3 regions of the Pseudomonas sp. B1-22 genome follow, and region 1 is predicted to be linked to each of the others. Evidence: riboswitches for the same ligand, from Rfam matches in the RefSeq annotation. Region 1 holds a riboswitch; each other region holds the start of a gene.
What was found. Region 1 has a riboswitch for cobalamin ahead of cobG (precorrin-3B synthase). Riboswitches for the same ligand answer to the same signal wherever they lie in the genome.
Positions count from the first base shown of each region.

Region 2: linked by a shared signal. The riboswitch ahead of btuB (TonB-dependent vitamin B12 receptor) and the one ahead of cobG (precorrin-3B synthase) in region 1 are both predicted to bind cobalamin.
Region 3: linked by a shared signal. The riboswitch ahead of ACQ5BL_RS24105 (TonB-dependent receptor domain-containing protein) and the one ahead of cobG (precorrin-3B synthase) in region 1 are both predicted to bind cobalamin.

Region 1 is NZ_JBCHVH010000006.1:590,120-594,339, forward strand. It holds gene ACQ5BL_RS24705 (cobalt-precorrin-5B (C(1))-methyltransferase) at 1-56, opposite strand, end outside; gene cbiE (precorrin-6y C5,15-methyltransferase (decarboxylating) subunit CbiE) at 60-1,271, opposite strand; cobalamin riboswitch at 1,342-1,586, shown strand; gene cobG (precorrin-3B synthase) at 1,673-3,016, shown strand; gene ACQ5BL_RS24720 (precorrin-8X methylmutase) at 3,009-3,635, shown strand; gene ACQ5BL_RS24725 (precorrin-2 C(20)-methyltransferase) at 3,635-4,220, shown strand, end outside.
Region 2 is NZ_JBCHVH010000001.1:303,135-307,354, forward strand. It holds gene ACQ5BL_RS01425 (ABC transporter ATP-binding protein) at 1-134, opposite strand, end outside; gene ACQ5BL_RS01430 (ABC transporter permease) at 131-1,276, opposite strand; cobalamin riboswitch at 1,407-1,632, shown strand; gene btuB (TonB-dependent vitamin B12 receptor) at 1,747-3,591, shown strand; gene cobO (cob(I)yrinic acid a,c-diamide adenosyltransferase) at 3,606-4,217, shown strand.
Region 3 is NZ_JBCHVH010000006.1:467,366-471,585, reverse strand. It holds gene ACQ5BL_RS24105 (TonB-dependent receptor domain-containing protein) at 1-1,829, opposite strand, end outside; cobalamin riboswitch at 1,922-2,105, opposite strand; gene dxs (1-deoxy-D-xylulose-5-phosphate synthase) at 2,147-4,051, opposite strand.

The DNA.
Region 1 (4,220 bases):
CCGGTGGTGTAGCCGCTGCGCAGCGGGCGGGGTTCCTCGTGGGTTTCTTCACGCATGCTTCAGTCGGCCAGCGGTTTCCAGACTTCCAACAGGGTAATCGGCAACGCCGCGCGCCAGGTATCGAAACCACCCAGCGGCTGGGCCTGGGCCACGGAAAGACGGGTCAGTTCGCCGCCAATGCGTTCGCGCCAGCCCACCAGCGTCGCCTCGCTCTGCAGCGTGACGGCATTGGCCACCAGGCGACCGCCGGGCTTGAGCTGCTCCCAGCAGTGCTCGAACACGCCGGGCACGGTCACGCCGCCGCCGATGAAAATGGCGTCGGGGCGCTGAAGCCCCAGCAACGCATCCGGCGCGGCACCGCAGACCAGTTGCAAGGCCGGTACACCGAGCGCATCACGGTTGAAGCGAATGTGTTCCTGGCGCCCCTCGTTGGCTTCGATGGCGAGCGCGCGACAGCTCGGATGCGCACGCATCCATTCGATGCCGATGGAACCGCAGCCGGCGCCGACGTCCCAGAGCAGTTCGCCGGGCCTCGGCGCCAGCCGTGCCAGGGTCACGGCGCGCACATCGCGCTTGGTCAGCTGGCCGTCATGGCGGAAAGCATCATCCGGCAGGCCCGTGGTCAGCGGCAGGCGCACGGCATCGACGCCCGCCACGCACTCCACCGCCACCAGATTCAGCGCGGCGGTCTCGCTGAGCGACCAGTCGCTGGCCAGTCCGTCGATGCGCCGCTCGGACTCGCCGCCCAGATGCTCCAGCACGCTGATCCGGCTCGGGCCGAAACCACGCTCGCGCAGCAGCGCGGCGATGGCCGCGGGGCTCTCACCGTCATTGCTGAGAATCAGCAGCTTCACGCCGTCATGCACCTGAGCCTGGAGCGCGGCCAATGGGCGCGCCACCAGCGACAGCAGCGTGCAGTCCTGCAGGGCCCAGCCCATCCGCGCTGCCGCCAGCGATGCGGAGGACGGCGCAGGAAGTACGAGCATTTCCCCGGACGGAATCTGCCGCGCCAGGCTCGCTCCGACACCGAACAGCATCGGGTCACCGCTGGCCAGCACGCAGGTCGGCTCACCGCGCCGGCGCAGTACCGGCTCCAGGCTGAAGGGGCTCGGCCAGGCCTGGCGGTTGGCGCGCAGGCAATGCGGCAGCAGCTCCAACTGGCGCGGCGCACCGATCACCTCGCTGGCGGCAAGCAGGGCGCGGCGCGCGGCCTTGCCGAGGCCGGCGTAACCGTCCTCGCCGATGCCGACGATGGTCAGCCAGGGCGTCATGGGAATTCCTCTGAAGGGATGCGACGATCGATCCGACGGGCAGGCTTGTTCCGCCCTCGGGCAAAGCAGGCATAATACCCGCATCGTCGGTGCTCGTAGGACGCTTCGCATGGATCAGCGATGCATCCGGGAGCCGAAGAGGGAACACGGAAAAAACCGTGGCTGCCCCCGCAACTGTAAGCAGCGAGTCCGCGCAACTCGATCGCCTGGCAGGGCAAGTGCCCGCTGCCGTCGATCTGGCCACTGGGTTACCGGGAAGGCCGCGCTGGATGAGGACCTGCCAGCCAGGAGACCTGCCGACGAGACCAGTCGCGCGTGCAGACATCGAGCGGGGTGTATCGGTGTCGTGAAGTCCCCTTGGGGGATTCGCAGGTCACCGCGACCCAGCCCTGGTGACCTCAGTGCAAGATTCCTCAGCTCCGCCCGTCCGCCCGCATGCCTGCCCCGGCCTGCTGCGCATCGTGGCCTCCCGCGATGGCGGCATTTGCCGCATCAAGCTGCCCTGTGGGCAACTCGATTCTCGCGCCGCGCGCGCCATCGCCCAGGCAGCCGAACAGCATGCCGATGGAGTGCTGGAAGCGACCAACCGCGCCAACCTGCAGATTCGTGGCGTGCACGCGGGCGCCGAAAGTGCGCTGAGCCACGCGCTGCTGGCTGCCGGTCTCGGGCCGCGCGAGTTGGCGGCAGACGATGTGCGCAACCTGCTGGTCAGCCCGGCGCTCGGCCTCGACGCCACGTTTTTTGACGCTGCCCCGCTGGCCCGCCAGTTGCTCGATCTGCTGGAACGCACGCCGCGCTTCCACGGCCTGTCGCCCAAGTTCGGCATCCAGCTGGACGCCGGCGAAGCGCTGGCGATGCTGGAACACCCCAACGATATCTGGCTGTCGGCCATGTCCGACGACGCGGCGCTGCTGTTCGCCTTCGGCCTGGCCGGTTGTCCGCCGCAACGCGAGACCGATCCCCCCGCCCTCGCCGCCGTTTCCGCGGAGCAGCTTCCGCTGCTGGTGGAAACCCTGCTGCACCTGTTCCTCGATCTCGCCGGCGACGGCCAGACGCGCATGCGCCAGCTGCGCGAGATGCTCGGCGACGATGTACTGCTGGAGCGTCTCCAGCAACGCCTGCCCTTCGCACTGCAACTCGGCCCGGCGGTGGATAACTGGCGACGTCCTGCACCGCAGCCCTTCGGCCACCTCGGAATTCAGCCCCAGCGCCAGCCGGAACGCGTCATGGTCGGTGCGGGATTCGTCCTCGGACGTCTCGACAGCACCACGCTGTTCGGCCTGGCCGATCTCGCCGAGCGCTTCAGCGGCGGACAGCTGCGTCTGACGCCCTGGCAAAGCCTGATCCTTCCCGACGTTGCACGGGCCGATGCCGCCGTCGTGCTCGCAGCGCTGGCGAATATCGGGCTGGTGATCGATGCCGCCCAGCCGCTCTCACGCGTCGTCGCCTGCAGCGGCTCGACTGGCTGTGCACGCGGGCTGGCCGACACCAAGGCCGACGCCCTGCGCCTGGCCGAACGCCTGCGCCACCCGCCGCCGCCTGGCGTGCACCTGTGCGGCTGCCCGCGCTCCTGCGCCGCCGCCCACGTCGCCCCCTATACCCTGCTGGCCGTCGCCGACGGCCGCTATGACCTGTTCCGTCGCGCCGATGGCGTGGCCGGCTTCGGCCAGCCGCTGGCGCGCAACCTTTCCCTCGAGGCCGCCGGCGATCTGCTGGCCGCACCCGGAGCTCCCCTTGATGCTTGATTACATCCGCGACGGCCAGGCGATCTACCGCCAATCCTTTGCCACCATCCGCGCCGAAGCCGACCTGTCCGGCATCCCCGCTGACCTGGAAAAACTCGCCGTGCGGGTGATCCACGCCTGCGGCATGGTCGACGTCGTGCAGGACCTGCGCTTCTCCGCCGGCGCCGGGGCCATCGGCCGGGCGGCGCTGGCCGCCGGCGCGCCGATCCTCTGCGATGCGCGGATGGTCGCCGAGGGCATCACCCGCGCGCGCCTGCCGGCGCACAACGAGGTGATCTGCACCCTCAATGACCCGGATGTCCCGGCGCTCGCCCGTGAGCTGGGCAACACCCGCTCGGCGGTGGCGCTGGAGCACTGGCGCGAGCACCTGGAAGGCAGCGTGGTGGTGATCGGCAACGCGCCGACCGCCCTCTTCTACCTGCTGGAAATGCTCGACGCCGGCGCACCGAAACCGGCGCTGATCCTCGGCTTCCCGGTGGGCTTCGTCGGCGCCATGGAATCCAAGGACGCCCTCGCCGCCGACAGCCGCGGCGTGCCCTACGTGATCGTCCGCGGTCGCCGTGGCGGCAGCGCGATGGCGGCCGCGGCGGTGAACGCCCTGGCCACGGAGGTGGAGTGATGACCGGCCGCCTTATCGGCCTGGGCGTCGGCCCGGGCGACCCGGAACTGCTGACCCTCAAGGCCCTGCGCCTGCTGCGCGCGTCCCCGGTGATCGGCTACTTCGTGGCCAAGGCCAAGCACCACGCCGGCCAGGGCGGCAACGCCTTCGCCATCATCGAGGAACATCTGCTGGAGTCGCAGCAGCGCCTGCCGCTGGTCTACCCGGTGACCACCGAGAAGCTGGAGCCGCCGCTGACCTACGAAGGCGTGATCAGCGACTTCTACGACACCGCCGCCGAGCAGGTGGCCGCGCACCTGGAGGCCGGCCGTGACGTGGCAGTGATCTGCGAGGGCGACCCGTTCTTCTACGGCTCCTACATGTACCTGCATGACCGTCTTTCGGAACGGTATGACACCGAAGTCGTACCCGGCGTCTGCTCCATGCTCGGCAGCGCGGCGGTGCTCGGCGTGCCGCTGGTGTACCGCAACCAGAGCCTGTCGGTGCTGTCCGGCGTGCTGCCGGAAGAGGAACTCAAGCGCCGCCTGGCCGACGCCGATGCGGCAGTGGTGATGAAGCTCGGCCGCAACTTCGACAAGGTCCGCC
Region 2 (4,220 bases), on a different contig from region 1:
GACTTGCCGGTACCCGAGCCGCCGACCACGCCGAGGATTTCGCCCTTCATCACGTCGAGGTCGAGGTGCTCGTGCACGGCATGGCTGTCGAAGCGGTTGGCCAGGTCGCGGACGACGATGATCGGTTCGCTCACCAGCCCATCTCCATGAAGAACAGGGCGAACACCGCATCCAGCAGGATCACCACGAAGATCGACTGGACCACGCTGGAGGTGGTGTGCTCGCCCACCGACTGCGCGCTGCCGCTGACGCGGAAGCCTTCCAGGCAGCCGATCACGGCAATGAGGAAGGCGAACACCGGGGCTTTGACGATGCCGACCAGGAAGTGCTGCACGGCGATGTCGTTCTGCAGCATGTAGAGGAACATGCGCGGCGAGATGTCCAGGCTCAGGGCGCAGACCACGCCGCCGCCGAAGATGCCGGACATCATGGCCAGGAAGGTCAGCAGCGGCAGGGTGAACAGCAGGGCGAGCACCCGTGGCAGCACCAGCAGCTCGACCGGGTCCATGCCCTGGGCCTGGATCGCGTCGATCTCCTGATTGGCCTTCATCGAGCCGATCTGCGCGGTGAAGGCGCTGGCGGTGCGGCCGGCGAGGAGGATGGCGGTGAGCAGCACGCCGAACTCGCGGAGGAAGGCGAAGCCGACCAGGTCGACGGTGTAGATCGCCGCGCCGAACTTCTTCAGCACCGTGGCGCCGAGGAAGGCCACCACCGCGCCGACCATGAAGGTGAGCAGGGCGACGATGGGCACGGCGTCCAGGCCGGTCTGCTCCATGTGCGCGGCCAGCGAGGTGAGCCGCCAGCGGCGCGGGCGCAGCAGCGTGCGTGCCAGGGTCTGCAGGGTCAGGCCGATGAAGCCGAGCATGCCGACCACATGGCCGCGCACGGCGATGGTGGCGATGCCGATGCGTTCGAGGATGTCGACGATGGCATTGCCCGGCGGCGGCTTGCGTTCGTCCAGCCGGCACTGGGTGATGGCGCCGCCCACGGCGCGCAGCAGCGCCAGGCGCTCGGCGGGCAGGTTGTGGGTGATCTGTTCGAGCTGGCCCATGCGCGCGCCGCCGATGACGTCGGCGAGCAGCGCCGCACCGGCGGTATCCAGGGCGCCCAGGCCGCTGAAGTCCAGCTCGGCGGGTTGGTCGCCGTGGCGTACGTTGGCGACCTGGGATTCCAGGCTACTGAAATGCGCCAGCGTCCAGTCGCCGCTGACGCGCATCAGCGATGGGCTGGATTGGGGATCGAGCTGGAGCTGGCCGGGCTGTGCAGTCGTCGTCATGTCTCGCATTCTAGCGAGTTTCTGCCGTGCCTCCACTGGACTTGTGTTTCTCCTTTTGGGCGCTCTGGATCGGGCCTTGGCGACGGCCGCGACAGTCTGTTCAATTGACGCCCCAGGCCGCGAGCCTCTAAGCTGCGCGCCTGCTTCAGGTGCCCCCGGCGTGAGTCGGGGGTGAAACAGGGAAGCCGGTGAATTCGGACCTCAGGGTTCGACCATTCCGGCGCTGCCCCCGCAACGGTAAGCGAGCATCGAGCCGCATTTCGCCACTGTGCCATCGGCATGGGAAGGCGCGGTTTCCGGAGCCTGTCACGGCCCCACTCGCAAGCCCGGAGACCGGCCTGCTGCACGCCATGGCATCGCGGGAGGCGCTGCCGATCGCTCCGGCCGGCCTGTGCTGCCGGGGCGTTCCCGTCCTCCGCCTGCCCTTTCGGGTCAGAGCCGCGCGGGTGAGAGCGGCGGAGTGAGTTCACGTGAAGCATTACCTCTATTGGCCGACGGCGCTGGCGCTGGGCGGCTTCTCCTGTATCGGCCTGGCGGCCGGTGAAACGCCGCTGGCGCTCGACGACCAGCTGGTGACGGCCACCCGCACCGAACAACCCGCCGGGCAGAGCCTCGCCTCGGTGAGCGTGCTGGACCGTGCCGATATCGAACGCGTCCAGGCACAGTCGGTGCCCGACTTGCTGCGGCGCCTGCCGGGCATCTCCCTGAGCAGCAACGGCGGCCCCGGCAAGGCCACCAATCTCTACATGCGCGGTAGCGAATCCGACCATGTGCTGGTGCTGATCGATGGCGTCAAGGCCGGTTCGGTGTCCTCCGGCGGTGCGTCGCTGCAGGACCTGCCGGTGGAGCTGGTCGAGCGCATCGAAGTGGTGCGCGGGCCGCGCTCCAGCCTGTATGGCTCCGAGGCCATCGGCGGGGTAATCCAGATCTTCACCCGCCAGGCTGTGGAGCAGGGCTTCAAGCCCTGGGCCTACGCTGGCGCGGGCAGCCAGAGCACCTACGAAGGCAGCGCCGGAGCCTCGGCCGGCAATGGGCGCGGCTGGTTTGCCCTCGGCGTGTCGAGCCTGGACACCGCCGGCATCGATGCCAAGGCCAACGGCGCCAACGGCCACGAGCCGGACAGCGACGGCTACCGCAACCTCTCGGGTTCCCTGCGTGCGGGCTACCGTTTCGACAGCGGCCTGGAGCTGGACGGCAGCCTGTTGCAGACCGACTTCCACAATGACTTCGACACGGTGAACAGCCGCCGCACCCAGGGCTTCGATGCCTACAACGATGGCGTGCAGCGGGTGATCGGCGGCCGTGCGCGCTTCGTCCCACTGGAGCCCTGGCGGGTAAGCCTGTCCGCCGGGCGCAGCGAGGACGACTCCGACGCCTATCAGGACGGCGCCTTCTACTCGCGCTTCGACAGCCGCCGCGACACCGCGTCCTGGCAGAACGACCTGGACCTCGCCCCAGGCCAGACCCTGACCCTGGGCTACGACTGGCAGCAGGACGAGCTGAGCAGCTCCACCGACTACGCGGTGACCTCCCGCGACAACCGCGGCACCTTCGCCCAGTACCTGGGCAGCGTAGGGCGCCATGACTGGCAACTGAGCCTGCGCCACGACGACAACCAGCAGTTCGGCAGCCGCAACACCGGCAACCTCGCCTGGGGCTATGCGCTGACCGACGCCGTGCGCGCTTTCGCCAGCTACGGCACGGCCTTCAAGGCGCCGACCTTCAACGAACTCTATTACCCCGGCTACGGCAACCCCGACCTGGACGCGGAAACCTCGCGCAGCCTGGAAGTTGGCGTGGATGGTCGCCACGATTGGGGGCATTGGGCGGTGAACCTGTACCGCACCATGATCGACGACCTGATCGCCTACGACTCGGCTTTGCGCGCTCCGGACAACATCGACCAGGCGCGCATACGCGGCATCGAATTGCAATTGGGCAGCCAGTGGCACGACTGGGTGTGGAACGCCAATGCCAGCCTGCTCGACCCGGAAAGCCGTGCCAGCGGCAGCCGTGGCAACGACCTGCCGCGCCGTGCCCGGCAATTGTTCAACCTGGACCTCGGCCGGCGCTTCGACGCGCTGAGCCTGGGCGCCAGCCTGCATGCCGAGGGCCATCGCTACGACGACCTGGCCAACCGCAATCGCCTGGGCGGTTTCGCTACGCTGGACCTGCGCGGCGAATACCAACTGAACCCGGAATGGCGCCTGCAAGCTCGCCTGAGCAACCTGTTCGACGCCGACTACCAGACCACCCTGGGCTATGAACAGCCCGGCCGCGCCGTACTCTTCGGCGTGCGCTACCAGGCCCTTTGAGAGGAGAGAGACCGATGAGCGAATCCCCGGAAAAGGACGAACGCCACCGTTCGCGCATGCAGCGCAAGAAATCCGTGATCGACGAGAAGATCGCCCAGGCCCAGGGCGAACGTGGCGTGTTCCTGGTCAACAGCGGCAACGGCAAGGGCAAGAGCAGCTCGGCCTTCGGCATGGTCGCCCGCGCCTTGGGCCACGGCATGAAAGTGGGCGTGGTGCAGTTCATCAAGGGCGCCGCCACCACCGGTGAGGAAGCCTTCTTCCGGCGCTTCCCCGAAGAAGTCAGCTACCACGTGATGGGCGAGGGCTTCACCTGGGAGACCCAGGACCGCCAGCGCGACATCGCCAAGGCTCGCGAGGCCTGGGAGGTCGCCCGCCAGTTGCTGAGCGATCCGCAGGTCGGCCTGGTGGTGCTGGACGAGGTGAACATCGCCCTCAAGCACGGCTACCTGGAGCTGGATGCCGTGCTGGCCGACATCGCGGCCCGCCCGCCGATGCAGCATGTGGTCGCCACTGGGCGCGGCGTGCTGCCGGCGATGGTCGAGGCGGCCGATACCGTGACCGAGATGGGCCTGGTGAAGCATGCCTTCAAGGCCGGCATCAAGGCGCAGAAAGGGGTGGAGTTCTGATGT
Region 3 (4,220 bases), 120 kb from region 1:
CCCGGCTCCTGGTACGGGCGCGCTTCACCCATGAAGTCCATCGGACTGGTCGGCCGCAGGTAGTCGCCCAGGGTGTAGTCGCGGTCCAGTGCGTTATCCAGCTTCAGGTCGAAGCGCAGTTCGTTGCTGGCCAGCCAGCTGGTGCGCAGGTCGAGCACGCCGTAGCCGGCGAGTTCGCGGGTGTTGGCCGCGTCGTCGTAGCGCTGGCTGACCGCGCGCCAGGAACCGCCGACGCCGTAGGCGCCGAACTGGCGGTCGAGGTCCAGGCTCAGGGTGCGGCGCGCGCGGTAGGGCAGGGTGTGGCCGGTGTCGCGGTCGCGCGGGTCGATCAGGCTCAGGCCCAGGTTGGCCTGCCAGCCTAGTACCTCGCGGGCGACGCTGGCCTCGAAGCCGTCGATGCGCGCCTTGGCGATGTTCTCCGGCTGGTTGCTGGCGCTGTCCCAGGCGATCAGGTCGTCGACTTCGGTGCGGTACAGCGAGGCCTCCAGCTGGGTGCCGGAGAAGTCGCCGCGCCATTGCAACTCGTAGGTCTTTGACGTCTCGGCCTTGAGGTTGGGGTTGCCCGCGCCGGGGTAGTAGAGGTCGCTGAAGGTCGGTGCGCGGAAGCCTTCGCCGTAGCTGGCGATCCAGCTCTGGTGGTCGCCCACCGGCAGGCTGAAGGCGGCGTTCCAGCTGTTCTGGGTGCCGTAGGCCTGGTTGTCGTCGTGGCGCAGGCCGAGCTCGGTACCGAAGGATTCGCCCTTGAAGCTGTGCTGGGCGAAGACGGCGTGGTTCTCGCGACTGTCTTCGGCGAACACGGTGCTGCCGTCGACCTTGTCTTCATACCAGTCGGCGCCCAGCGCCAGTTGGTTGGCCGCGTCCAGCTGTAGGCGGTTGATCCAGCTCGCCGAGTGGCGGGTGGTTTCCAGGGAACCGTTGTTCCAGCTGTCGGCGGCGCCCACGGCCTTGTTGCGGTCGAAGCTGCGGCCCAGCTCCAGGCGGCTGCCCCAGATGTCGGTCAGCTGGCCGTCGAGGTAGGCGCTGTAGCTGCTGACGCGGAACTCGTCGCGGGGAGAACCCGGCTCGAAGTTGTAGGCGTCGTCGTACTCGTTCTTGCCGCGCTGGTCGTTGAGGTTCAGGCCGGCTTTCCAGTCCTCGTTGAGGCGGTGGTTGAGGTTCAGGTGCACGGCCTTGTTGCGCTGGGCGTCGTCGTCGCTGTCGGCGCCGACGTTGTCGCTGGTGCGGTCCCAGCCATCGCTCTCGTCGAGACTGCCACCCAGGCTGTAGGTGGTGCGCTCATCGCCGCCGGAGAGGTTCACGCTGCGCTCGAAGGTGCCGTGGCTGCCGGCGGCAAGGCGCACTTCCGGGTGCAGCCCGGCTTCGCCGTGGCGGGTGAATATCTGGATCACGCCGCCGATGGCATCGGCGCCGTACAGCGAGGAGCGCGGACCGCGGGTCACTTCCACGCGCTCGATGTTGTCGATGCTCAGGTAGTCCAGGCGGGCGATGCCGCTGCTGGCCGAGGCGATGCGCTGGCCGTCGACCAGCACCAGGGTCTGCGCGGTGCTGGTGCCGCGCACGGAATACGAGATTACGCCGCCGGAGCTGCCGATCTGTACGCCGGGCACGCGCTTGAGCAGCTCGGGCACGCTGCGCACCTGCAACTGCTCGATCTCCTTGCGGGTGAACACGCTGTTGGCGGACGTCGCCTGGATGCGCGGCTGGGCCTGGCGGCCGGAGGTGATCACCAGCGCCGGCATGGCATAGATATCGCCAGTCGGAACGCTGGCGTCGGCCAAGGCCAGGCCGGGCAGCAGGCCGGTGGCCAGGGCGAGTCGGGTCAGTTTCATGGAACGTCCTCAAAAGCGGGCGGATGACTTTCGAGGAGGGCGTGGCAAGGGCGGCAGACCGCACTTGACGGTGCGGCCCTCCGCAACACCTGTCGGGGCGTACGAGGGCGGTCTCCGGGCTGCCGACGCTCACGCCTGCGGCCTTCCCATGCGGATGCACAGTGGCGGTTCGCAGCGCGGCAGGCCGGGGCCTGCGGTCGGTTACCGTTGCGGGGGCAGCGCAGGTCTTTCACCTGCTTCCCGTTACCTCGAACGAAAACGGGCGCACCTTACTCAGGTGCGCCCGTCACTGGCAATACTCCGGGAGAGGCATGCGCTCAGCGGTTGCCGAGCGCCTCCAGGCGAGCGCTCACCGAGCGTTCGATGCCGGTGGCGTCAAGACCACACTCGGCGAGCATCTGCGCCGGCTTGGCATGCTCGACGTAGTAGTCCGGCAGGCCCAGGTGCAGGACTGGCTGCAGGATGTTTTCGCGGGCGAGGAACTCGCTGACGGCGGCGCCGGCGCCACCCATCACCGCGTTTTCCTCGAGGGTCACCAGCAGTTCGTGGCTGGCGGCCAACTGGCGCACCAGTGCCTCGTCCAGCGGCTTGACGAAGCGCATGTCGGCGACCGTGGCGTCGAACTGCTCGGCGACCTTCAGCGCTTCCGCCAATTGCACGCCGAACACCAGGAAGGCGACCTTGCCGGCCTTGCCTTCGCGGCGCAGCACGCCCTTGCCGATCTCCACCGGTTCCAGCGCCGCCTCGATGGTGGCGTTGGGGCCGGTGCCACGCGGGTAGCGCACCGCCGCCGGGCCTTCGAAGTGATGGCCGGTGGTGAGCAGCTTGCGCAGTTCGTTCTCGTCGCTGGGGGTCATCACCAGCATGCCGGGGATGCAGCGCAGGTAGGAGAGGTCGAAGCTGCCGGCGTGGGTCGGGCCGTCTTCACCCACCAGACCGGCGCGGTCGATGGCGAACAGCACGTCGAGGTTCTGCACCGCGACGTCGTGGATCAGCTGGTCGTAGCCGCGCTGCAGGAAGGTGGAGTAGATCGCCACCACCGGCTTGGCGCCGTCGCAGGCCATGCCGGCCGCCAGGGTCACGGCGTGCTGCTCGGCGATGGCGACGTCGAAGTAACGGTCCGGGAACTTGTCGGCGAAGGCCACCAGGTCGGAGCCTTCCTTCATCGCCGGGGTGATGCCGACCAGGCGCGGGTCCTGGGCTGCCATGTCGCACAGCCACTGGCCGAACACGCTGGAGTACTTGGGTCCGGACGGCTTCTTCGGTTCCGCCGGGGCCTTGATCGGCTCCAGCTTGGTGATGGCGTGGTAGCCGATCGGGTCGACCTCGGCCGGGCCGAAGCCCTTGCCCTTCTTGGTCACCACATGGAGGAACTGCGGGCCGTCCAGGTCGCGCATGTTGCGCAGGGTGGCGATCAGGGTCGGCAGGTCATGGCCGTCGATGGGGCCGACGTAGTTCCAGCCCAGCTCTTCGAACAGGGTACCGGGGACCAGCATGCCCTTGGCGTGTTCCTCGACCTTGCGCGCGATCTCCCAGGCGCCGGGCAGGCGCGAGAGGATCTTCTTGCTGCCCTCGCGCATGCTCGAATAGGTGCGGCTGGAGATGATCTTGGCCAGGTAATTGGAAAGGCCGCCCACATTCTTGGAGATCGACATGTCGTTGTCGTTGAGGACCACCAGCATGTTGGCCTTCACGTCCGACGCGTGGTTGAGCGCCTCGAAGGCCATGCCGGCGGTCATTGCGCCGTCGCCGATCACCGCCACCGACTTGCGGCCCGAGCCCTGCATGCGCGCGGCGATGGCCATGCCGAGGGCGGCGCTGATGGAGGTGCTGGAGTGGCCGACGCCGAAGGTGTCGTACTCGCTCTCCGAGCGGCGGGGGAAGGCGGCCAGGCCGTCCTTCTGGCGCAGGGTGCCCATGCGCTCGCGGCGGCCGGTGAGGATCTTGTGCGGGTAGGCCTGATGGCCCACGTCCCACACCAGCCGGTCGTCCGGGGTGTCGAAGACGTAGTGCAGGGCGACCGTCAGTTCGATCACGCCGAGCCCTGCGCCGAAGTGGCCGCCGGTCTGGCCGACGCTGTACAGCAGGTACTGGCGCAGTTCGTCAGCGAGGGTCAGCAGCTCCGCCTCGCCCAGCCGGCGCAGCTCGACCGGCGTGCTGGCGCGGTCGAGCAGGGGCGTGGCAGGGCGCTCGCGGGGAATCTCGTGGAACGTCGTGGGCATCAGGCTGATCGTTATGAGAAGGCAAAGATGCGGCAGTTTACCCGAAGCGCCCGATTGCCCCAAGCAACGTGGGGCCAATCCTTTTGCTGACCGGATAGTCGGGGTGTCGCCCGGAAGCTGTGCTGAAATCGTCGCCAGGGCTGCCGATTGCGCGCAAGCGATGCGCCGC